Regions from separate parts of the Streptomyces asoensis genome, predicted to be linked through region 1. Evidence: riboswitches for the same ligand, from Rfam matches in the RefSeq annotation. Region 1 holds a riboswitch; the other holds the start of a gene.
The links. A riboswitch is a leader RNA that binds a small molecule or an ion and turns the genes downstream of it on or off. The one in region 1 is predicted to bind glycine.
Positions count from the first base shown of each region.

Region 2: another riboswitch for glycine. It lies ahead of gcvP (aminomethyl-transferring glycine dehydrogenase); the one in region 1 lies ahead of gcvT (glycine cleavage system aminomethyltransferase GcvT).

Region 1 covers NZ_CP049838.1:6,896,982-6,907,733, reverse strand. Annotated here, with positions in the region: gene G9272_RS31015 (ABC transporter substrate-binding protein) at 1-103, opposite strand, end outside; gene G9272_RS31010 (ABC transporter permease) at 224-1,231, opposite strand; gene G9272_RS31005 (enhanced serine sensitivity protein SseB C-terminal domain-containing protein) at 1,545-2,300, opposite strand; gene G9272_RS31000 (enhanced serine sensitivity protein SseB) at 2,518-3,318, opposite strand; gene G9272_RS30995 (AAA family ATPase) at 3,397-4,080, opposite strand; glycine riboswitch at 4,260-4,359, shown strand; glycine riboswitch at 4,360-4,477, shown strand; gene gcvT (glycine cleavage system aminomethyltransferase GcvT) at 4,520-5,662, shown strand; gene gcvH (glycine cleavage system protein GcvH) at 5,781-6,158, shown strand; gene glyA (serine hydroxymethyltransferase) at 6,173-7,450, shown strand; gene G9272_RS30975 (L-serine ammonia-lyase) at 7,527-8,894, shown strand; partial or broken gene G9272_RS46225 (IS630 family transposase) at 9,065-9,250, opposite strand; gene G9272_RS30970 (FhaA domain-containing protein) at 9,485-10,752, shown strand, end outside.
Region 2 covers NZ_CP049838.1:1,968,007-1,978,758, forward strand. Annotated here, with positions in the region: gene gcvP (aminomethyl-transferring glycine dehydrogenase) at 1-1,499, opposite strand, end outside; glycine riboswitch at 1,683-1,778, opposite strand; gene G9272_RS08730 (PRC-barrel domain-containing protein) at 1,891-2,262, shown strand; gene G9272_RS08735 (nucleotidyltransferase domain-containing protein) at 2,269-2,730, opposite strand; gene G9272_RS08740 (DNA polymerase IV) at 2,831-4,246, opposite strand; gene G9272_RS08745 (MerR family transcriptional regulator) at 4,316-4,999, opposite strand; gene G9272_RS08750 (bifunctional nuclease family protein) at 5,245-5,718, opposite strand; gene ftsR (transcriptional regulator FtsR) at 5,803-6,540, opposite strand; gene G9272_RS08760 (FHA domain-containing protein) at 6,585-7,469, opposite strand; gene G9272_RS08765 (DUF881 domain-containing protein) at 7,552-8,385, opposite strand; gene G9272_RS08770 (small basic family protein) at 8,391-8,723, opposite strand; gene G9272_RS08775 (DUF881 domain-containing protein) at 8,720-9,556, opposite strand; gene G9272_RS08780 (mannose-1-phosphate guanyltransferase) at 9,723-10,752, opposite strand, start outside.

The DNA.
Region 1 (10,752 bases):
CATCTCCACCGCCGCCGCACGCCGCCGTGGTCAGCAGCGCGGCGACCGCGGCAGCAGCGGCAAACGCCTGCTTCCGCCGCCCTGAGGTGCGTTGGGTAGTCACGATCTCGGATCCTCCGGATAGATGAGAGATACCCCGTGTGAAGACCACGGGACGGTTGAGGCGCCGTGTGTTCGGCGGTTCTGCGGCTCGCTGTTTGTCGCGGATCCCCGAAGGGGCGGATCAGCGGGAGGCCTTCGGGTCCAGCGCGTCCCGGATGCCGTCACCGAAGAGGTTGAAGGCCAGCACGGTGATGAAGATCGCCACACCCGGGACCACCATGTACATCGGGTCCGACTCGTAGTAGTCGATCGCGCTCGAGAGCATCTGCCCCCACGAGGCGGTGGGCGGCTTGACCCCGACGCCCAGGAAGCTGAGCGCCGCCTCGGTGAGGATGTTGGTGGGGATCATCATCGTCGTGTACACGACGATCGGGGCGACCAGGTTGGGCAGCAGTTCCTTGAACAGGATGTACAGCCGCCCCGCGCCCAGCGATCGGGCGGCCTCGACGTACTCGCGCTCACGCAGCGAGAGCGTCTGGCCGCGCACCACGCGTCCGATGTAGGGCCAGCCGAAGAAGCCGATGACCAGGATCATCACGAAGACACGCACGCTCGAACCGGAGAGTCCCAGCATGTTGCTCGGCATGACGGAGACCAGCGCGATGATGAACAGCAACTGCGGGAAGGCGAGCAGACCGTCCATCACCCGGCTGATGACGGAGTCGACCCAGCCGCCGAAGAAGCCGGCGAGGATGCCCAGCACCGTTCCGAGGATCACGGCGACCACGGCCGACAGGAAGCCGACCAGCAGGGAGATCCGGGCGCCGTAGAGGATGCGGGCGAAGATGTCACGGCCGTTCACCGGCTCGACACCGAACAGGTGGTCGCCGCTGACGCCGCCCAGGGAGCCCGTGGGCGTACCGAAGAGCGGGTCGATGAGGCTCTCGTGATACTCGTTCGGGTCCTGCCCGAGGAGCCCGGTGATGACCGGCGCGAGCAGCGCGATCACGACGAGGACGAGCACCACGACGCCGCCCGTGAGGGCGAGCTTGTCCCGCTTGAGGCGCTCCCAGGCGATCCGGCCCAGGGAACGGCCCTGAACGGCCTTGGCGCCGCTGGTGGCGACCGACGCTTCCTCGGCCGCGCTCGGGGCCGCTTCCGCGGTCGGCTCGTGCAATGGTGCCGTCATCTGGCAGGGACCCCTCTCAACCGGCGGTAGCCGGCCCGCACTTGCCGCTGTAGCGGCGTGATCAGTCCGTAATACGCAGGGGATAAGTCCCCTGACGCCGGAGTCTTCAACGGTTTGGCGATCTGTAGCCAGACTTGGCAGTGAATGGATGCGTAAACGTGATCCGGGTAGAGGGGTTCCGTTATCCGGACGGCGGGTAACGGCCCCCGGACGGTGACTTATTGGGTCAGAACGGACAAAACCGGTACCAATCGCCGCTATCTACGCGCGAAGACATCCGGCCCCCACCTCGCGGCAGGACCCGCTTCGGATGTCAGTAGCGTCCGGTGGGCGGATAGCCGTAGCCGCCGGCGGGAGCCTGGGCCGGTGCTGGCGCGTGGGCCTCGCGGTCGTAGAAGGGCCGGGCGGTGGCACGCATCCACATCACGACGGGGTCGTACTCGTCCGTCATGGCGACCGTCGACACCGGCAGCCCGTCCGGCACGGCCCCGATGGACTGCTGCATCATCGCCCGTACGGCGTCCACGGCCGGCGGGGAGGAGTCGTACACGTCGAGCCCGATCGCCAGGTAGGGCGCACCCAGCGCCGGCTGCACCCAGGCGCGGCGCAACGCGCGGACCGCCGGGGTACGGTGGGCGTTCTGCGCGAGCAGGGCGTAGAACTGCGGGATCTCGATGCCCGGTTCGGACAGCCGCAACGGCCCGGCCGGCTGGCGCTCCAGGCCGGTGGCGATACGGCGCAGATCCAGCCACGGAATGCCGACACCGCCGCCGGGGGCGTGCGGGTTCAACCAGAGGCCGTAGTGGTCGGGGTAGAGGGTGCGGGCCACGTCCAGCCCGTCCACCACCTCGTAGGACCTGTTCCAGCCACTCGCGCTGAGCTCCTGGGCGGAGGTGACGCAGGGGGCGTAGCCGTGCCCGTCGACCTCCATGTTTCCGTACTGGGCGTCCGGGGAGCCGGCCTGGCCGTGCCACAGCAGCATCCAGAGCTGACCGGAGGAGGGCGTCGCGAGCGCGCGCAGGAGCGCCTCGTAGGCGTCGTAGCGCCCGGGCGTGACCTGGCGCAGCATGTGCTCGACCGAGCCGGTCGCGGCAGTGCCAGCGCTCACTTTTTATCGCCCCTTCGAGAAGTTGCCCCGCGTTGGAGTCCAGCTTAGGCGCTCCGCTGGTCGAGCCGTTGAGAGCTCGAGGCTTGCTGTGTTCTTCGGGCTGCCGATCGTGCGTGGCCGTGCGCGCCCCGCGGCGGAGCCGCATACGGATGCAGCCCGCGCCCCGGGGTGGGCCGCCCTAGCGTGAGTAGAAGGCGCGGACCCGCTCCCGCATCCAGTCGCCCACCGGGTCCTGGGCGACGTCCAGGAGGACCAGGTTGACCGGCCAGGGGGCGGGCGCCGTCGTCAGGGCCCGGCCCAGGGCCTCCAGGGGAAGGGCCCGCAGGTCGCCCTCCCACTGGGAGAGTTCCACGCCCACGAACATCACCGGGTCCGCCGTCTCGATGGCGGCCAGGCAACGGCGGGCCGTGCGGACCACGCCCGTGGCCTCGAACTCCGCCGAGGCCGCGGCCAGGAAGTCCATCGGGTCGTCCTGCCAGTCGGGCTCGTAGAGGCGGACCCGGCCGCCGGCCGCGGTGCCGTCCAGCGGGGTGCGGCCCGCCCGGCAGAGCTCCGCCACGGCTGCCGGGGGCAGCGGGACGCCGACCACGCCGTCCGGGTTCACCAGGATGCCCACCTGCGGGGGCAGCCCCCGGGCGAACTCCACGGCCGGCGCGATCGTGAACGACATGTGCGAGCCGACGACCTGCCGGAACTGCTCCTCGGAGCTGAAGACCGGCACGTACACCTGGCCCTCGAGCTCCATCGTGGGCAGGTCGAGGGGGCCGCTGTGCGGGCCGCCGCCGCCGGGCAGCGGCACCCAGACGAAGCTGCGTCCGAGCACCTCGACGATCCGGCCGCCGGCTCCCGGCACGCCGAGGGAGACGGAGAGCACCTCCTCCAGCTCGTTGCCGGGCCATCCGCCGTGCGGATGGGGGTGTGCCTGCGCCGGAAAGTCCGCGGAGAAGTCCGTCGGAAAGTTCGCCGGGGGGAAATCCATCTGCCTACCGCCTGCTGAGAACCGCTCACTTCGCTGTGGCTGAAAGGCTAGCGGGTACCGGGGGTCGCACCCGAGCCCTCAGCCCGTGAAACCGATGCGGCGCAGTGTGTCGGCCGCCGCGCGGTCGAGCAGCACCGCCGAGCCGCAGCCCTCGGGCAGTCGGCCCTTCTCCACCGAGCGCGCCAGCCGGGCGGCGGCGTGGCGGTGGCGCAGGAACGCGTACCGGGAGACGCCCCGGCCTCGCTCGCGCTGCCCCTCCAGCGCCGTGTCCGCGCCGACGTCCAGCAGCAGCAGGTGGAGGGTGCCGCCGCGGCGGCGGGCCTCTCGGGCCAGCCAGTCACGGACCCAGGCCTGCGTGCCGCAGTCGTGCACGACGACGCCCGCGCCACTGCGCAGCGCCCGGCGCAGTCCGGCGTAGTGGGCGAGCCGGACGAGGGGGCGGTAGAGGCCGTAGGGCAGGAAGCGGGGGGCGCGGGCGTCCCAGCGGTCCCGGGTGTCCTGGGAGTCGACGCGGATGCCCTGCACGGTCCGCCGCATGAGCGTGGACTTGCCGCTGCCGGGCAGACCGGTGACCACGACCAGGTCACGGGGGCCGAAGAGCAGGCCGTGCGGGCTGCGGCCGGCCCGCTCGCGCAGGTCGCGGACGACGGGCGCCGGCTGCGGACCGCACGCCTCCCGGGCCGGGGCGACGGGCTGCGCGGGCAGCGCGACCCCCGAGCCGGTCGCGAATGCCGTGGACCTTGCCGTGGTCGTCCTGTTCACCGTGATCGTCCTCCCCTGGGGTCAGATGGTGTCCTCATCCCCACTGAGCGTAAAGAGAAGGTAATGCGCTGCGCCTAGCGTTTTCGTGCGCGTACCGACACAAGCCGGTTACAGATGCGGCCTGCCGTGATCGGGGCGAGCCGTGCAATGATGGCCGCGCCAACTGCATACCGGCCGTTTGAATCCGCGCGGGAGAGTCCTCAGCAGCAGCTTCGCTGGGGCGCCGAAGGAGCAAGTCCCTCCCTTGAATCTCTCAGGCCCCGTTACCGCGCGGGCGAGGCACATCTGAAAAGCGGGCCGCTGTCTCCAGTGGCTCCACCCAAGGTGCAAGTCATGATCGATCCCGTCGCGGGCCGTCATGGCGAACCTCTCAGGTTCCGATGACAGATGGGGAGGAACGACCTCGCCGTGCCGTCATGCCTTGGGAGACGAACGCCCGATGAGCAGTACCGACCCCGCATCCGACCAGAGCGCCGAGCAGCGCCACACCGCCCTCGACGCGGTGCATCGTGCGCTCGGCGCGACGATGACCGACTTCGCCGGCTGGGACATGCCCCTGCGTTACGGCTCCGAGCGCGACGAGCACCACGCCGTCCGCACCAGGGCCGGGCTCTTCGACCTCTCGCACATGGGCGAGATCACCGTCACCGGCCCGCAGGCCGCCGCCCTCCTCGACTTCGCCCTGGTGGGCAACATCGGGGCGGTCAAGAACGCCCGCGCCCGCTACACGATGATCTGCCGGGCGGACGGCGGCATCCTGGACGACCTGATCGTCTACCGGCTCGCCGAGACCGAGTTCATGGTGGTGGCCAACGCCTCCAACGCGCAGGTCGTGCTGGACGCTCTGACCGAGCGCGCCGAGGGCTTCGACGCGGAGGTCCGCGACGACCGCGACACCTACGCGCTGATCGCCGTACAGGGCCCCGAGTCCCCCGGCATCCTCGCGGCCGTCACCGACGCCGACCTGGACGGCCTGAAGTACTACGCCGGCCTGCCCGGCACCGTCGCCGGCGTCCCGGCCCTCATCGCGCGCACCGGCTACACCGGCGAGGACGGCTTCGAACTCTTCGTACGGCCGGAGCACGCCGTCGAGCTGTGGCAGGCGCTGACCAAGGCCGGCGAGGGTGTCGGACTGGTGCCCTGCGGTCTGTCCTGCCGGGACACGCTGCGCCTGGAGGCGGGCATGCCGCTGTACGGGCACGAGCTGAGCACCTCCCTCACCCCGTTCGACGCCGGCCTCGGCCGGGTGGTGAAGTTCGACAAGGACGGCGACTTCGTCGGGCGTACGGCGCTGGAGGCGGCCGCCGGGCGCGCCGCCTCGCAGCCCCCGCGCGTCCTCGTCGGCCTGGTCGCCGAGGGCCGCCGGGTCCCGCGCGCCGGGTTCGCCGTCGTCGCCGGCGGCGAGGTGATCGGCGAGGTCACCTCCGGCGCCCCCTCCCCCACCCTCGGCAAGCCGATCGCGATGGCGTACGTCGACGCCGCCCACGCGGCGCCGGGAACCACGGGCGTCGGCGTGGACATCCGAGGCAGCCACGAGCCGTACGAGGTCGTGGCGCTGCCGTTCTACAAGCGCCAGAAGTAGACACTGGGCGCGTTGACGCCCGCCCGCGCGTGACCCTGCGCACATTTCCGCTGCTCACGTGCGTTTCCAGCAGTCCCCCATTCACCAGCACCCTCCCGCGTACAGGAGAATTCAGGCCATGAGCAACCCCCAGCAGCTGCGCTACAGCAAGGAGCACGAGTGGCTGTCGGTCGCCGAGGACGGCGTCTCGACGGTCGGCATCACGGAGCACGCGGCCAACGCGCTCGGCGACGTGGTCTTCGTCCAGCTCCCCGAGGTCGGTGACACGGTGACCGCGGGCGAGACCTGCGGCGAGCTGGAGTCGACCAAGTCGGTCAGCGAGCTGTACGCACCGGTCTCCGGCGAGATCGTCGAGGTCAACCAGGACGTCGTCGACGACCCGGCGCTGGTGAACTCCGCCCCCTTCGAGGGCGGATGGCTGTTCAAGGTACGCACGGCGGGCGAGCAGGACGACCTGCTCACCGCCGACGAGTACACCGCCTACACCGCCGGCTGAGGAGTCGTAGACGCATGTCCGTCCTGAACACGCCCCTGCACGAGCTCGACCCGGAGATCGCCGCCGCGGTCGACGCCGAGCTGAACCGCCAGCAGTCCACGCTCGAGATGATCGCCTCGGAGAACTTCGCTCCGCTCGCGGTGATGGAGGCGCAGGGCTCGGTCCTGACCAACAAGTACGCCGAGGGCTACCCGGGCCGCCGCTACTACGGCGGCTGCGAGCACGTCGACGTGGCCGAGCAGATCGCGATCGACCGGATCAAGGAGCTGTTCGGCGCCGAGTACGCCAACGTCCAGCCCCACTCGGGCGCCTCCGCCAACCAGGCCGCCCTGTTCGCGATGGCCCAGCCCGGCGACACGATCCTCGGCCTGGACCTGGCGCACGGCGGTCACCTGACCCACGGCATGCGGCTGAACTTCTCCGGCAAGCAGTTCGACGTGGTCGCGTACCACGTGGACGACGCCGGCCTGGTCGACATGGCCGAGGTCGAGCGGCTCGCCAAGGAGCACCGTCCGAAGGTGATCATCGCGGGCTGGTCGGCGTACCCGCGGCAGCTGGACTTCGCCGAGTTCCGCCGGATCGCGGACGAGGTCGAGGCCTTCCTGTGGGTCGACATGGCGCACTTCGCGGGTCTGGTCGCGGCCGGTCTCCACCCGAACCCGGTGGAGTACGCCGACGTCGTCACGTCCACCACCCACAAGACGCTGGGCGGCCCCCGCGGCGGCATCATCCTCGCGAAGAAGGAGTTCGCGAAGAAGCTGAACTCGTCCGTCTTCCCGGGCTTCCAGGGCGGCCCCCTGGAGCACGTGATCGCGGCCAAGGCGGTCTCCTTCAAGGTCGCCGCGAGCGAGGAATTCAAGGAGCGTCAGGTCCGCACGGTCGAGGGCGCGAGGATCCTCGCCGAGCGACTGACCGTGCCGGACGCCCGCGCGGCCGGGGTGAACGTCCTGTCCGGCGGCACCGACGTGCACCTGATCCTGGTCGACCTGCGCGAGTCCGAGCTGGACGGTCAGCAGGCCGAGGACCGGCTGCACGAGGTCGGGATCACGGTCAACCGCAACGCGGTCCCGAACGACCCGCGGCCCCCGATGGTCACCTCCGGACTGCGGATCGGCACGCCCGCCCTCGCGACCCGCGGCTTCACCGCCGAGGACTTCGCCGAGGTCGCGGACGTGATCGCCGAGACGCTGAAGGCGCCGTCCCCGTTCGCGGAGGCCGACGCGGCGGCGCTGAAGGCCCGGGTCACGGCCCTGGCCGACAAGCACCCGCTGTACCCCGGTCTGAGCGAATAGTTCCTTTTCCCGGGTGCCGCGCACACTGTGAGGTGTGGGCGGCACCCCGCACCACCCCCGTATTGAGGAGTTCCCCGTGGCCATCTCGGTCTTCGACCTGTTCTCGATCGGCATCGGCCCGTCCAGCTCCCACACGGTCGGCCCGATGCGCGCGGCCCGCATGTTCGCACGGCGGGTGCGGGGCGAGGGCCTGCTGGACTCCGTCACGTCGGTGCGCTGCGAGCTGTACGGCTCGCTCGGCGCGACCGGCCACGGCCACGGCACGCCGAAGGCGGTGCTGCTCGGCCTGGAGGGCTCCTCGCCGCGCACGGTGGACGTGGAGGGCGCGGACGACCGGGTGGAGCAGATCAAGGACTCCGGCCGGCTGCGGCTGCTGGGCTCGCACGAGATCCCGTTCTCCTTCGACGAGGACCTGGTCCTGCACCGCCGCAAGGCCCTCCCGTACCACGCCAACGGCATGACGATATGGGCCCACGACGCCCAGGGCGCCGAGCTGCTGTCGAAGACGTACTACTCGGTCGGCGGCGGCTTCGTCGTGGACGAGGACGCGGTCGGCGCGGACCGCATCAAACTCGACGACACGGTCCTGAAGTACCCCTTCCGCACGGGCGACGAGCTGCTGCGCCTGGCGAAGGAGACCGGCCTGTCGATCTCCTCGCTGATGCTGGAGAACGAGCGCGCCTGGCGCACCGAGGACGAGATCCGGGACGGGCTGCTGGAGATCTGGCGGGTGATGCAGGCGTGCGTGTCGCGGGGCATGTCACGCGAGGGCATCCTGCCGGGTGGCCTGCGGGTCCGCCGCCGGGCCGCCATGACGGCGCGGCAGCTCCGGGCGGAGGGCGACCCGTTGGCGCTCTCCATGGAGTGGATCACGCTGTACGCGATGGCGGTGAACGAGGAGAACGCGGCCGGCGGCCGGGTGGTGACAGCCCCCACGAACGGCGCGGCCGGCATCATCCCGGCAGTCCTGCACTACTACGTGAACTTCGTGCCCGGCGCCGATGAGGACGGAGTGGTCCGCTTCCTGCTCGCGGCCGGCGCGATCGGCATGCTCTTCAAGGAGAACGCCTCCATCTCCGGCGCCGAGGTCGGCTGCCAGGGCGAGGTCGGCTCGGCCTGCTCGATGGCGGCGGGCGCGCTGGCCGAGGTCCTCGGCGGCTCCCCCGAGCAGGTCGAGAACGCGGCCGAGATCGGCATGGAACACAACCTCGGCCTGACCTGCGACCCCGTGGGCGGCCTGGTCCAGATCCCGTGCATCGAGCGCAACGGCATGGCCTCGGTGAAGGCGGTCACGGCGGCCCGTATGGCGATGCGCGGCGACGGGTCGCACAAGGTGTCCCTGGACAAGGTCATCAAGACGATGAAGGACACGGGCGCGGACATGAGCGTCAAGTACAAGGAGACAGCCCGCGGCGGGCTGGCGGTGAACATCATCGAGTGCTAGGGAAATAGACCTTCCCTGATCACTGGGCGGAGTGTCCCCGGGACCGGCTCGGTCAGGGGCCTCCCATGAAGTGGTAGGCGTTCCCGGCGGTGACGATCCCGCCGTCCAGGACGCGAGCTGCGGTTGCCAGGGTGCGGCCGTAGAGCCTGCCCTTGCTCAGGTCCCAGGCAGCGAACAGGTGACCTGGCGATCTTCTTGACCCCGGCGATCTTCGCCACCGGCTTGCCCCGCGCGGACAACAGCGCCCTCCGGGCCCGCCGCCAGGTCACCACTGACCCGGTGCCTCTGCGGACGATCCGCGACAGGCACTGTCTCTCGTCGTCATCGATCTCGCGGACGCGTACTCGTTCCGCCACCCCGGCCTGACGACACCGCGCCGCCCGGACGCCACAGCACCAGGAACCCCCGCGTTCCGGGGGCGGCGTCGAATCGGCGGTCCACGCGGCCCGATGGGCGGGGCTTTACGACCGATCCGGTGAAATGCGACGACATGCCGCAAGATCAGCACTCTCTGTGTCTACATAAGCACTATCAGTGACATCATCGGCCGATCTGACTGCCTTACAGCGGATCGGCACCCGGAGGCTGAAGTGGGAACGCTGAACAAGCTGGAACAGCGCTTCGAGGCTCTAGTCAACGATGCCTTCGCCAAGATCTTCAGATCCGCCGTGCAACCCCTGGAGTTTGCCGGCGCGCTCCGGCGCGAGTGCGACGTCAACGCCAGGATCTGGACCGAGGGCTGCACCATCGCACCCAACGGTTTCGTCGTCGAACTCAGTCCGGGCGACCACGAGACCTACGGCGCATGCCTGGTCATGCTCGGCGAAGAGCTGGTGGAGAAGGTGCGCGCGCACGCCGAGGAACAGCAGTACTCGTTCGTAGGTCCGTTGAAGGTTCAGCTACAGCGGGCGGAGAACTTGAAGGTCGGGCAGTATCGCGTGCGCAGCCGCCTCGAGGTGCCGCCCGAGGTCAAGCACGCCCTGGAAGTCGACCAGTGGTACCGCGCCACGCACGCGACGGCGCTCGGGCCGGGCGGCAGTGGCGCCCGGCCCTGGCCACCGCCGGCGCACGTCCTGCGGGGTGAAAAGCGGGCACTGACCCCTGATCAGTTGATATCGATGGGGCTTTCTTTCAGCGAAAACGGCAGCTTGGTCCGCGCCGCCCCGCCGAGCGCTCTCGCCGCGCCGCCGCGGCCGCTCCGCCCCATCGAGCCGGTGACGGACCGCCCGGGCGTCGCTGTCCTGTCTCGGTCCGGTCACGCGGTGCATGCCCCCACTGCCGGGCAGGGCGGGCGTCCGGCGCTTGACCCCGCAGGAGTGGTGTCGGGCATAACGCCTGCCCGCCGCCACGCCGTCGACTCCGTGCCCGAGGGGCCCACCATCTCGTCGAAAGGACAGAACATGACGAACGATCGCAACATCTACGCCGACGATCCTGCACCCGGCAGGGGCAGGGAGCTCTCCGACGGACTCGTTCCCACGCCGCCGGACCCGCACGTCGTCGGCGGGCCCCAGGCCTTCGTGCCGGCGGAGCCGTTGGCCGGCCCGCGGGCGGCCAACGAGACCGTGTCGCAGGGCGGGCCGGCGGAGAATCACTCCCCGGCACCCGCGGGGAACCGCTACGGCGCAGTGCCCTTTACGGCTCCCTATGACAGGGTCGCGCAGCCGACCCGGGTCGCCGGCGGAACACCGCCCTTCGCCCGCCCGCCGGCGCACCACGCTGCGGCACCATGGCTGGAGCCGGACCGGAGCGGCCGCGGGGCACTGGGGCACAGTGCGACCGTCGAGCTCTCCTCCGACCGTCTGCTGCGCGGTCAGCCCAACGGCCGACGAATCCTCAGCCGGTTGCGCATCGGTGG
Region 2 (10,752 bases), 4.9 Mb from region 1:
TCCCGGTCGGCGAGCCTGCGCAGATAGCGCAGCATCGCGGTCTCGGAACGGTGCTGGTGGAAGACGGGGTGCGTCAGGACCGCGTCGGACCGCAGCAGCCCGGCGGGCAGGGAGTCGGCGGTGGCCGCGTCGAGCGCCTCGATGTCGCCGTCCACCCCGAAGGCGGCCCAGACGGCGGACACCTGCGCCCGAGCGGTCGTCTCGTCGCAGGCGATCGACACCTGGTCGGCGTCGACGAGGTGCAGGTTGACCCCGAGTTCCCGCGCGGCGGCGACGACCTCGGCGGCCTTCGCCGGCACCCGCACGGTCAGCGTGTCGAAGTACGACCCGTGCACGACCTCGACACCACCGGCCTCGAGCCCGGCGGCGAGGATCGAGGCGTATCGGTGCGTGCGCCGGGCGATCGCCCGGAGCCCGTCGGGACCGTGGTAGACGGCGTACATCCCCGCCATCACCGCCAGCAGCACCTGCGCCGTGCAGATGTTGCTGGTGGCCTTCTCGCGCCGGATGTGCTGCTCGCGCGTCTGTAGCGCGAGCCGGTAGGCCTTGTGTCCGTCGGCGTCCACCGACACGCCCACCAGCCGCCCCGGCAGGCTGCGCGCGAACTGCTCGCGGACGGCCATGTACCCGGCGTGCGGTCCGCCGAAGCCCATCGGCACACCGAACCGCTGCGTCGTACCGACCGCGATGTCCGCCCCCAGCTCGCCCGGCGACTTCAGCAGCGTCAGCGCGAGCAGATCCGCGGCGACGGTGACGAGCGCGCCGAGCCCGTGCGCCTGGTCGACGAGCGCCTTGAGGTCACGTACGGCACCGGAGGCACCGGGGTACTGGACGAGCACGCCGTTGATCTCCCGCGCGGCGATCTCCGCGGGAATCCCGTCGCTCAGGTCGGCGACGACGATCTCCACGCCCGTCGGCTCGGCGCGGGTCTCGATCACGGCGATGGTCTGCGGCAGCGCGTCCGCGTCGATGAGGAAGAGGCCCTTCTTGTTCTTCCCCATGCGCCGGGACAGCGCCATCGCCTCGGCGGCGGCCGTGCCCTCGTCGAGCAGCGACGCTCCGGAGGTCGGCAGCCCGGTGAGGTCGGCGACCACGGTCTGGAAGTTCAGCAGCGCCTCGAGCCGACCCTGGGAGATCTCCGGCTGGTACGGCGTGTAGGCCGTGTACCAGGCCGGGTTCTCCATGACGTTGCGCAGGATGACGGGCGGCGTGAACGTCCCGTAGTAGCCGAGTCCGATCATCGAGTCGAGGACCTGGTTGCGGTCGGCCAGCGAGCGCAGCTCGGCCAGCACCTCGGCCTCGGTGCGCGCTCCCGGCAGGTCCAGCGCGTCGGCGTTCTTGATCACATCCGGGACCGCTGCGGCGGTGAGCTCGTCGAGCGAGCCGTAGCCGACCTGTGCGAGCATCTTGGCCCGCGCCTCGAGGTCGGGCCCGATGTGGCGCTGTTCGAAGGAAATTCCCTGCTCGAGCTCTGCGAGCGGAATGCGTTGGGCGGTCATTACGGAGGCCTCCTGGTCTGACACGACCTTCGAGGGTCACCACGGTGGGTACCCGGACGGCCTCCCCCTCTGTCATCTCAACCTGAGAGCTTCACCGGGTCGCCCGAGGGCACCCGGCTTTCACCGTCGGTGAGAGCGGAAGCCGTCGACGCCGTCGGCACCCGCCCTGCTTTCCAGAGTGACCTCGTCCGTGCGGTACGTGAGCCTGAGAGATTCCGGGGAGGATTTGCTCCTTCGGCGCCTCCGGTGATGTCCGGAGGACTCTCCCGCGCGGTGTCAGCAGCCGTTGTCAGACTACCAGCGGGGTCAACGAGACTCGCTCGAGTGGCCACTCGTCCCAATGTGCTCTTTTGTAGTGCTTACGGATGAGTTGCGACCAAGTGGAGGGCCCGTGCAGACCGACATCGATCCGCGCAACCTGATCGGCCGCAAGGCATTCGACCGCAACGGCACCAAGATCGGCACCGTCGACGAGGTCTACCTCGACGACGCCACCGGAGTGCCGGAGTGGGCGGCCATACGCACCGGTCTGTTCTCCCGCGACGCCTTCGTCCCCCTGGAGCCCAGCCAGCTGGTCGAGGGCACCCTGCACATCCCCTTCGACCGGGCCCTGATCAAGGACGCTCCCGACTTCGGCGTGGGTCGCCACCTCTCCCCGGAACAGGAACTCCAGCTCTACCACCACTACGGCCTCGACGTGGGCGCCGCTCCCCCGCTCCCCGACCACGACTTCGGCCGACTGGCGGGTACGGACGACAGCTGAGCCCCCTCAGCCACAGGCCTGTATCAGCGCCCCCAGAATCCCGGCAGGGTCGTACAGCGGCCGGGCGCCGTCCGTGATGACTCTTCGTGTGCCGGCGTCGACCGGATCGGTCCGCGCCCAGTGGGCAGAACCGACGCCCACCTCGACCTCCAGGCCGGAGGCGGTCACATACCGCCATTCGGTGACAGGCCCCCGTTCCCGGACCCGGGCCACCTCGCCCAGGGCCAGCTCACGCCCCCACCCGTCGTCCTCCGCGTACCGGGCGGGCGCCGTCGACAACACCACGAGGTCCACGTCCGGGTCGGGACGCGCGCCCCCGCGCGCAATGGACCCGACGAGCAGCAGCCCCACCACGTCGCTCCGGTTCCCGGCCCACCGGGTGACCCGGTCCACCACCCGGCGCATCTCGGCTTCGCGCTCCGGCGACACCCCGGCCGGGTCCGCGAACCGGCCTCCGTGCAGCTTCATTCAGCTCCCCATCCGTCACCGGTGTCACCTCGCGGGACACCGCCACCGCTCCGGCCCACCCCACACTTCGAACCGCTTCACTCTGTGTAACTGATCCGCCTCACGCAGAGTTCCCGGACTCGACCTCCGACGGCTTGGCCTCCGGATGCGGCGCTCCTGCCGCCGGCCCGCCGTCGTCACCAGGTCTTCGTCGCACCAGCGGCAACGGATCCGCCGGCTCCAGCCCCGGATCGTCGGTCCTGAAAGTGCGTACCCGTCCCGGCTCCGACTCGGGCGTCTCGAAGCGCACGGTGACCCGGCCCAACCCGCTGCCCTGCACCCATCCGTGTCCGAGCTCGGCATGCCGCACATCGTGTCCTGGGCGCCACTGGTGCTCGACCGGCACCGGAATCTCGCCGACGGGCTCGTCCGCGAGTTCCTCCTCGGCCCCGTCCGCCCGGTCCTCAGCGGCCTGCGCGAACAGATCCTCCTGCGTGAAATCCGCCAGTCCGCTGACGCCCACCCCGAGCAGCCGCACCCCACCCGTCGTGTCCACCGAGTCCAGCAACCGGGCCGCCGCCTCCCGGACCACCCCCGGATCATCGGTGGGCCCCCGCAGGGTCTCGGACCGGGTGAGCGTGGAGAAGTCGTACCGCCGCACCTTCAGCACGATGGTCCGCCCCGACAGACCGGCCCCCCGCAGCCTGCGCACACACCGGTCCGCGAGCCGCTGCACCTCCAGCTCCACCCGGACCCGGTCGTGGATGTCCACGTCGTACGTGTCCTCGACCGACACCGACTTGGCCTCCCGCTCCGCCACCACGGGCCGGTCGTCGCGGGCCAGCGCCATGGCGTACAGCGCGTGCCCGTGCGCCTTGCCCAGCAGCCGCACCAGCTCGTCCTCACCGGCCTCGGCGATCTCGTCGATCGTGGTGATCCCGGCCCGCCGCAGATGGTCCCCCGTCGCCGGGCCGACCCCCGGCAGGGTCCGCACCGACAGCGGGCCGAGCAGGGCCCGCTCGGTCCCCGGCTCGATGAGCACCAGCCCGTCGGGCTTCGCCTGCTCCGAGGCGATCTTCGCCAGCATCTTGCAGGAGGCCAGACCCACCGAACCCGTGAGCCCGGTGACGGCCCGTATGTCCGCGCGCAGCCTGATCCCCGCCAGCCGCGCCGACTCACTGTCCCAGGCCGCTCCCCCGGCATCCAGGTCCACGAAGGCCTCGTCCAGGCTCAGCGGCTCCACCAGCGGCGACAGCGCCCGCAGCAGCCCCATGACCTGCTCGCTGATCGACCGGTAGAACGCGAAGCGCGGAACCAGATACGCGGCGTTCGGGGCCCGCCGGCGCGCCTGGGCCATGGGCATCGCCGAGTGCACTCCGAAGACCCGCGCCTCGTAGGAGGCGGTCGCGACCACTCCGCGAGGCCCCAGACCGCCCACGACCACGGCTTTCCCGCACAGGCTCGGCTTGGACGCCTGCTCCGCCTGCGCGAAGAAGGCATCCATGTCGAGATGCAGGATCGTGGGCGCGTTTCTCACATGTCCGATGCTGCACCACGCCACTGACAATGACGTCGTACAGCCGCCCCTCGCGCTCCTGGAGGGGTTTCAGACCGCCCGGTTGCGCCGACGTGCCAGTTCGTCCGCCGGATTGTGCCCGACGAGCGTCTCCCCGGTGTCGACACGCTCCCCGTGCAACTGCGACAGCGCGCTCTCGACGTCCCGCCACACCACGCCCACGGCGATCCCGAAGATGCCCTGCCCGCCCTGGAGCAGCGCGTGGACCTCGTCCGGCGAGGTGCACTCGTAGACGGTGGCGCCGTCGCTCATCAGCGTCATGCGCTCCAGGTCACTGAACCCGCGCTCCCGCAGATGCTGCACCGCGGTGCGGATGTTCTGGAGCGACACCCCGGTGTCGAGGAACCGCTTGACGATCTTCAGGACGACGACGTCCCGGAAGCTGTACAGACGCTGCGTGCCGGACCCGTGGGCGGGCCGCACGCTCGGCTCGACCAGCCCGGTGCGGGCCCAGTAGTCCAGTTGCCGATAGGTGATGCCCGCGGCCGCGCAGGCCGTCGGACCGCGATAGCCGATCTGCTCGGACGCCATGGATGTCGCCCCTCCGCTGCTCGGCACGGCCGCCGGACGCTGCGGAGCGTGATCGGCCGCGCTGCTCTGCTGGGGGTATCCCCTGCTCGAGCGTGCTGGAGAGCCCGGGGAAGGGTACGGACCGCTTCCCCCGACACCGAGTCCGGGGGCACCCCCAGCCGTACCGTCGCCGCTGCTTCTCACGCCGACCTCCGTCCTTGACCTGCCCTGTCGACGGTAGGCAGTCACCAGGGGTGCGTCAACGATCGCCACACTCGGCACGCCGAGTGATAATCACCCTGAGAGTGGTTTCCCGCACCCCACCGCGGGGAAAGGCTAGCCGAATGCGCTGAGAAGTAGCCGTAGGACGCTCTCACTCGCCGTTGGCATTTGCCGAAAACGGGGCGGGCGTCCCCGTGCAGGACGCCCGCATTCCGCGCATGTGCCGACTACTGGTTGCTGGTGCCGAAGTCCTCGGGCGAGATCTGGTCGAGGAACTCGCGGAACTTCTCCACCTCGTCCTCCTGCTCGTCCGGGATGGCGATCCCCGCGTCGTCCAGGACCGTGTCACTGCCGTAGATCGGTGTCCCCGTGCGCAACGCCAGCGCTATGGCGTCCGAGGGACGCGCGCTCACCTCGACCCCGCTGGCGAAGACCAGCTCCGCGTAGAAGACGCCCTCCCGCAGGTCCGTGATGCGCACCTCGGTGAGCTCCTGGCCGACGGCCTCCAGCACGTCCTTGAACAGGTCGTGGGTCAGCGGTCGCGCGGGAGCCATGCCCTGCTGGGCGAAGGCGATCGCCGTCGCCTCACCCGGTCCGATCCAGATGGGAAGGTAACGGTCGCCTCCCACTTCACGCAGCAGCACGATCGGTTGGTTGGAGGGCATCTCGACCCGGACACCTACGACATCGAGCTCGTTCACACAGCAACCCTAGGCCGTGCCCGGGACGTTTGGGTAGTCGGGCCGGGAACGGGTGACCGATCCGCCCAGGGCGAAACCGCCCGCTCAGGGCAGCCGCACCCCGAGCGCCGTCTGCACCAACGCCGCGTGCAGCCGCACCGTGAGCCCCGCGAGTTCCTTCGTACGGGCCTGCGCGTGGGCCCTGGTCTGCGGATTGCGGTGGCGCTTGAGCGGGGCCACCACCTGGTCCACGAGGCCGGCCTCACGATCGGCCGCAGCCTTCATCACCCGCAGGTGCCGGGGCTCGATCCCGAACCTGCCCAGCTCGGCGACGAGCGCTGCCACCGTGGCCGCCTCGGCGTCGTAGACCCCGTCCTCCAACGGCACGACGAGACCGTACGACTCCCACTCCTTGAGCTCCGGCTCGCCGATTCCCGCGGCCGCCAGCAGCTCGGACCGGCCGATCCTGGCGACGGTGGGCCCCTCCGACGCCTCCACAACGGCCTCACCGTCCCGCTGCCGGCCCACGGTCGGCAGCGGCGCGGCCTCACCGCGCTCCATGGCGTCCAAGTGCTCACGGATGACCTTGAGCGGCAGATAGTGGTCCCGCTGCATCCTCAGGACGTGGCCGAGGCGCTCGACGTCCTGCACACTGAACTTCCGGTACCCCGAAGGGGTCCGCTGCGGCTCGATGAGCCCTTCCGACTCCAGGAAACGGATCTTGGAGATGGTGACTTCGGGAAACTCGTCACGCAGCGCGTTCAGCACGGTGCCGATGCTCATCGAACCACCGTCCGCGGAGGCGGTGCCGTGTCCGACACCGCCCCTCGGTGTTTGAAGCATGGACCTTCCCTGGGGAGTCCCCCCGGACGGTGCCCGGGGGCCGGTCAGTAGCCCCGCTGGCTCGCGTAGAAGACCAGCCGGTACTTGCCGATCTGCACCTCGTCACCGTTCGACAGAGGGACCTCGTCGATCCGCTCCCGGTTGACGTACGTGCCGTTCAGACTGCCGACGTCCGCCACCTTGAACGTGCCGTCCGGGTTGCGCCGGAACTCCACATGGCGACGCGAGACCGTCACGTCGTCCAGGAAGATGTCGCTCTGCGGGTGACGACCGGCCGTCGTCAGGTCGCCGTCCAGAAGGAAACGGCTGCCCGAGTTCGGGCCGCGCCGCACGACCAGCAGGGCGGAACCCAGCGGCAGCGCGTCGACCGCGGCCTGCGCCTCGGGCGAGAGCGCGGGCAGCTGCGTCTGACCGGTGACCTCGGCGTCGTAGGCCTCGAGACCGGAGATGGAGATGGTGGAGGTCGTCTCCGACGCACGCTCGGGCGTCAGCCCGGGGCGCAGCGGCGCGCCGCAGTTGGAGCAGAAGCGGCTGTTCTCCGCGTTGCGGTTACCGCACCTCGTACACACCAGGGCCGACATAGGGGAAAACCCTCCACCCGTACTTGAGGTTGACGGTTGGCCGAAACCTATGCCGCCGGACTGCGCAGGGTCAACCGACGCCGCGCCCTGGCCGCCGGAAATGTCGCCGCCCGGACCAGCCACCTGATCCCTGAACAGCGGCCGCTGACCCTCTGCGTCAGGCTGTGCGCGATGGCGAGCGGTCGCGTTTTCGCTACCCTCTCGCGCGCTCTTGCCGAACAACTTCGCAAACAACTTCACGGGCGATTCCCCTTGACCGAAACAGACCCGCCCGTGGGGCAGGACGAACCCTGACTGAATACACCGGTCGACCCGGACATCTTCACAACGTCCGTGTCCACCAGACAGTTTCCACCACGCACCACCCGATCGGTGCGTCGACCCCCCGCAACCTCATGCCCCTGCCGGACGCCCCCCATGCACCCCCGGTTCACTGGCCCGACGACCGAGCGTAGTCAGGCTGCTTCGCCGCTCGCAAGGCATCCACAACGATCTTGTTCGACCGCTCGACGGTCACGGTGGCCTGCTCCTTCTCGAGAGTCTGCACCACTCCTCCAGGGATGTTCAGCGCCGGCTCAAGATCCTGCGGGTTGCCGATGACCTTGAAACGAAAGGGCGTGTTGATCTTGTTCCCGTCGACGCTCACGCTCTTGCCCGAATCCGTCAGAAACGTGCCGGCGACGACCCGCACCCCGTTCACCTGGATCGCCTCGGCCCCGGCCGCGCGCAGCTCCTGGATCGCGTCGAGCAACATGTCAGCCTCGACCGTCCCCTTCGTGTCCTCGATGGTCATCGTGATGCCCGGCCCCTGCGCAGCCACCGTGCCCGCCAGAATGCCGAGTTGTTTCTCCTTCTCGACCGTCTGCTTCCGGGCCTCCTCGGCCTGGTCGGAACTGTTCTCCAGCTCCTGCTGCTGCTTCTCGAGTCCCTGCTTCTCGTCCTCAAGACGCTGACTGCGGTCATCCAGTTCATCGAGGATGCGTACGAGATCTTCCTGACGCGCACCGCGCAGCGCGTTTCCGCTGTCGCTGTTGGAGGCCACCTGCACGGCCAGGCCGAAGCCCAGGCCGAACAGCAGCAGGGCGACGATGAGTTGGGCCCTGGACACCCGCGGCGGCCAGATGCCCTGCACCAGCCGCTGCCGGCCGGTCACCACGGGCTCGGCCGGCTTCTCGGCCGCTCCGTCCGCGGACGACGTCACCGGGACCTCGTCGGGCAACTCCTTGCGGAGCCTGTACTCGGGCGTCTCGTCCTGGTTGCTCATCGACCTCACGCCCGGAAGACATGCCGACGGATCGCCGCGGCGTTGGAGAAGATCCGGATGCCGAGGACGACCACGACCCCGGTGGACAGCTGCGATCCCACGCCCAACTCGTCACCCAGGAACACGATCAGCGCGGCCACCACCACGTTCGACAGGAACGACACCACGAACACCTTGTCGTCGAAGATGCCGTCGAGCATGGCCCGAAGCCCGCCGAACACGGCGTCCAGCGCCGCCACCACGGCGATCGGCAGATAAGGCACGACAGCCGCCGGAACCTCGGGCTGGACCAACAGGCCGGCCACGACTCCCACGACGAGGCCCAGTACGGCGATCACGATGTGCCCTTCTCAGTCTTCGGCTGCGCTGTACGTACGATCACACTCGGTGCGGCGGGCAGCCGGACGTCGTCCGCCACGGAGATGGCCGTCCGGATGCCGTAGTTCTCCTGCAAGGCGTTGAGATACAGACCGTCGGCGCTGTTCTGGAACCTGGTGCTCAGGTTCTTCCCGTCCCCCACCGCGAGCACCGTGTACGGCGGGACCAGCGGCTTGTTGTCGACCAGTATCGCTTCACCCGCGGCCCTGATCGCCGACAGCGCCGTCAGCCGTTGTCCGTTGATGGAGACGGCCTCGGCGCCCGACGCCCACAGTCCGTTGACCACGCGCTGCATGTCACGGTCCCGGACCCGCCCGGTGTCGTTGAAGCCGGAGGTCTCACGCGGGTCACCGTCACCGCCCGTGGTGGCTTCCTTGGCGTCGTCCACGACCAGCTTGACGCCCGGCCCGTGCACCTCGACGGCGCCCGACAGAATGCCCACCAGATCCGCCTGGTCACTGCCGCCACTCTGCTTGAGCGCCTCCTGCTGCCGGCCACTCACGTCGTCGCGCAGCTTGTCGACAGTGCTCTCGAGCTTGTCGGCCGCGTCGGTCTCACGATCGATACGGTCGATGAGCTCCTCGCGCTCCTTCGCGACGACCGGCGCCGCGACCCGCGCCTGCGCCGCACCGACGGTGACCACGAGGGCCGCGAGCACCAAGCCCACGGCGAGACCCAGCTTCGCCCGAACCGTCCTGGGCAGGCCACCGGCGCCCTCGGCCTGCTTACGGGCGGCGGCTTCGGCATAACCGTCGTCGAGGCTGTGGTCCATGACGTTGGTGAGCAGCGACATGGACGCGTCCGGGCGCGACACGCGCGCGGGTGTGCTCCGAACGGGGGGCTGCTGCGGCATGCCGCACATCGTCGCACGTCGCGCCCAGTACCTCCGAATGGCCCCACCGGCGTGCCGGACAGGCCCCCTTGGGGACACTTGTCCGGCACGCGCGCGTGCGCGTGGTTCAGCGTCCGGCGCTGTCCACGACCGCCGACCACTCGTCGAGCAGGGCCTGCGCGGACGCGTCGTCCGGCCCCTCCGCCCACAGGTGGGTGACGGCCTCGGCCGGGTCCGGCAGCACCATCACCCAGCGCCCATCCGTCTCCACCACCCGGACACCGTCGGTGGTGTCCACGAAGCGGTCTCCGGCCACCTCCACGACCCGCCGCATCACGAGGCCCTTGACCGCCCACGGGGTCGCCAGATCCCTCTTCAGGACGTGCGCCCGCGGAATCCGCGCGTCGATCTGGCTGAGAGTGAGCTGCGTCCGCGCCACCAGCCCGATCAGCCGCACGAAGGCCGCCGTACCGTCGAAGACGCTGCTGAACTCCGGGACGATGAAGCCGCCCTTGCCGTCCCCACCGAAGATGGCCGTCTCGTCCCGCCCGACCCGGGTGAGGTCGTCCGGCGAGGTCGTCGTCCACTCGACCTGCGTCCCGTGATACGCCGCCACCTGCTCGGCGATCCTCGTCGTGGTCACCGGCAGGGCGACCCGCCCGCTGCGCCGCTCGGCGGCCACCAGGTCGAGCAGCACCAGGAGCGCCCGGTCGTCCTCGATGATCCGGCCCTTCTCGTCGACGAGGGAGAGCCGCTCACCCACAGGGTCGAACCGCACGCCGAACGCGGCCCGCGACGAGGCCACGATCTCTCCGAGCCGGATGAGCCCGGAGCGCCGCTGGTCGCCCGTCTCGGTGGGCCTGGCCTCGTTCAGACCGGGATTGACGGTCAGCGAGTCCACCCCGAGCTTCCCCAGGAGACTCGGCAACACCAGCCCAGCGCTGCCGTTCGAGGCGTCCACGACGACCTTCAGCCCGGATTCGGCGATCCCCGTCGTGTCCACGTTCCGCAGCAGCGACCCGGTGTACGAGTCGAAGACGCTGGCCGGGAAATACAGGTCTCCGATCTCTCCCGGGAACGCCCGCCGGTACTCCTGTCGCGCGAACACCCGGTCCAGCTTGCGCTGACTGCCCTGCGACAGGTCCGCGCCCTGCCCG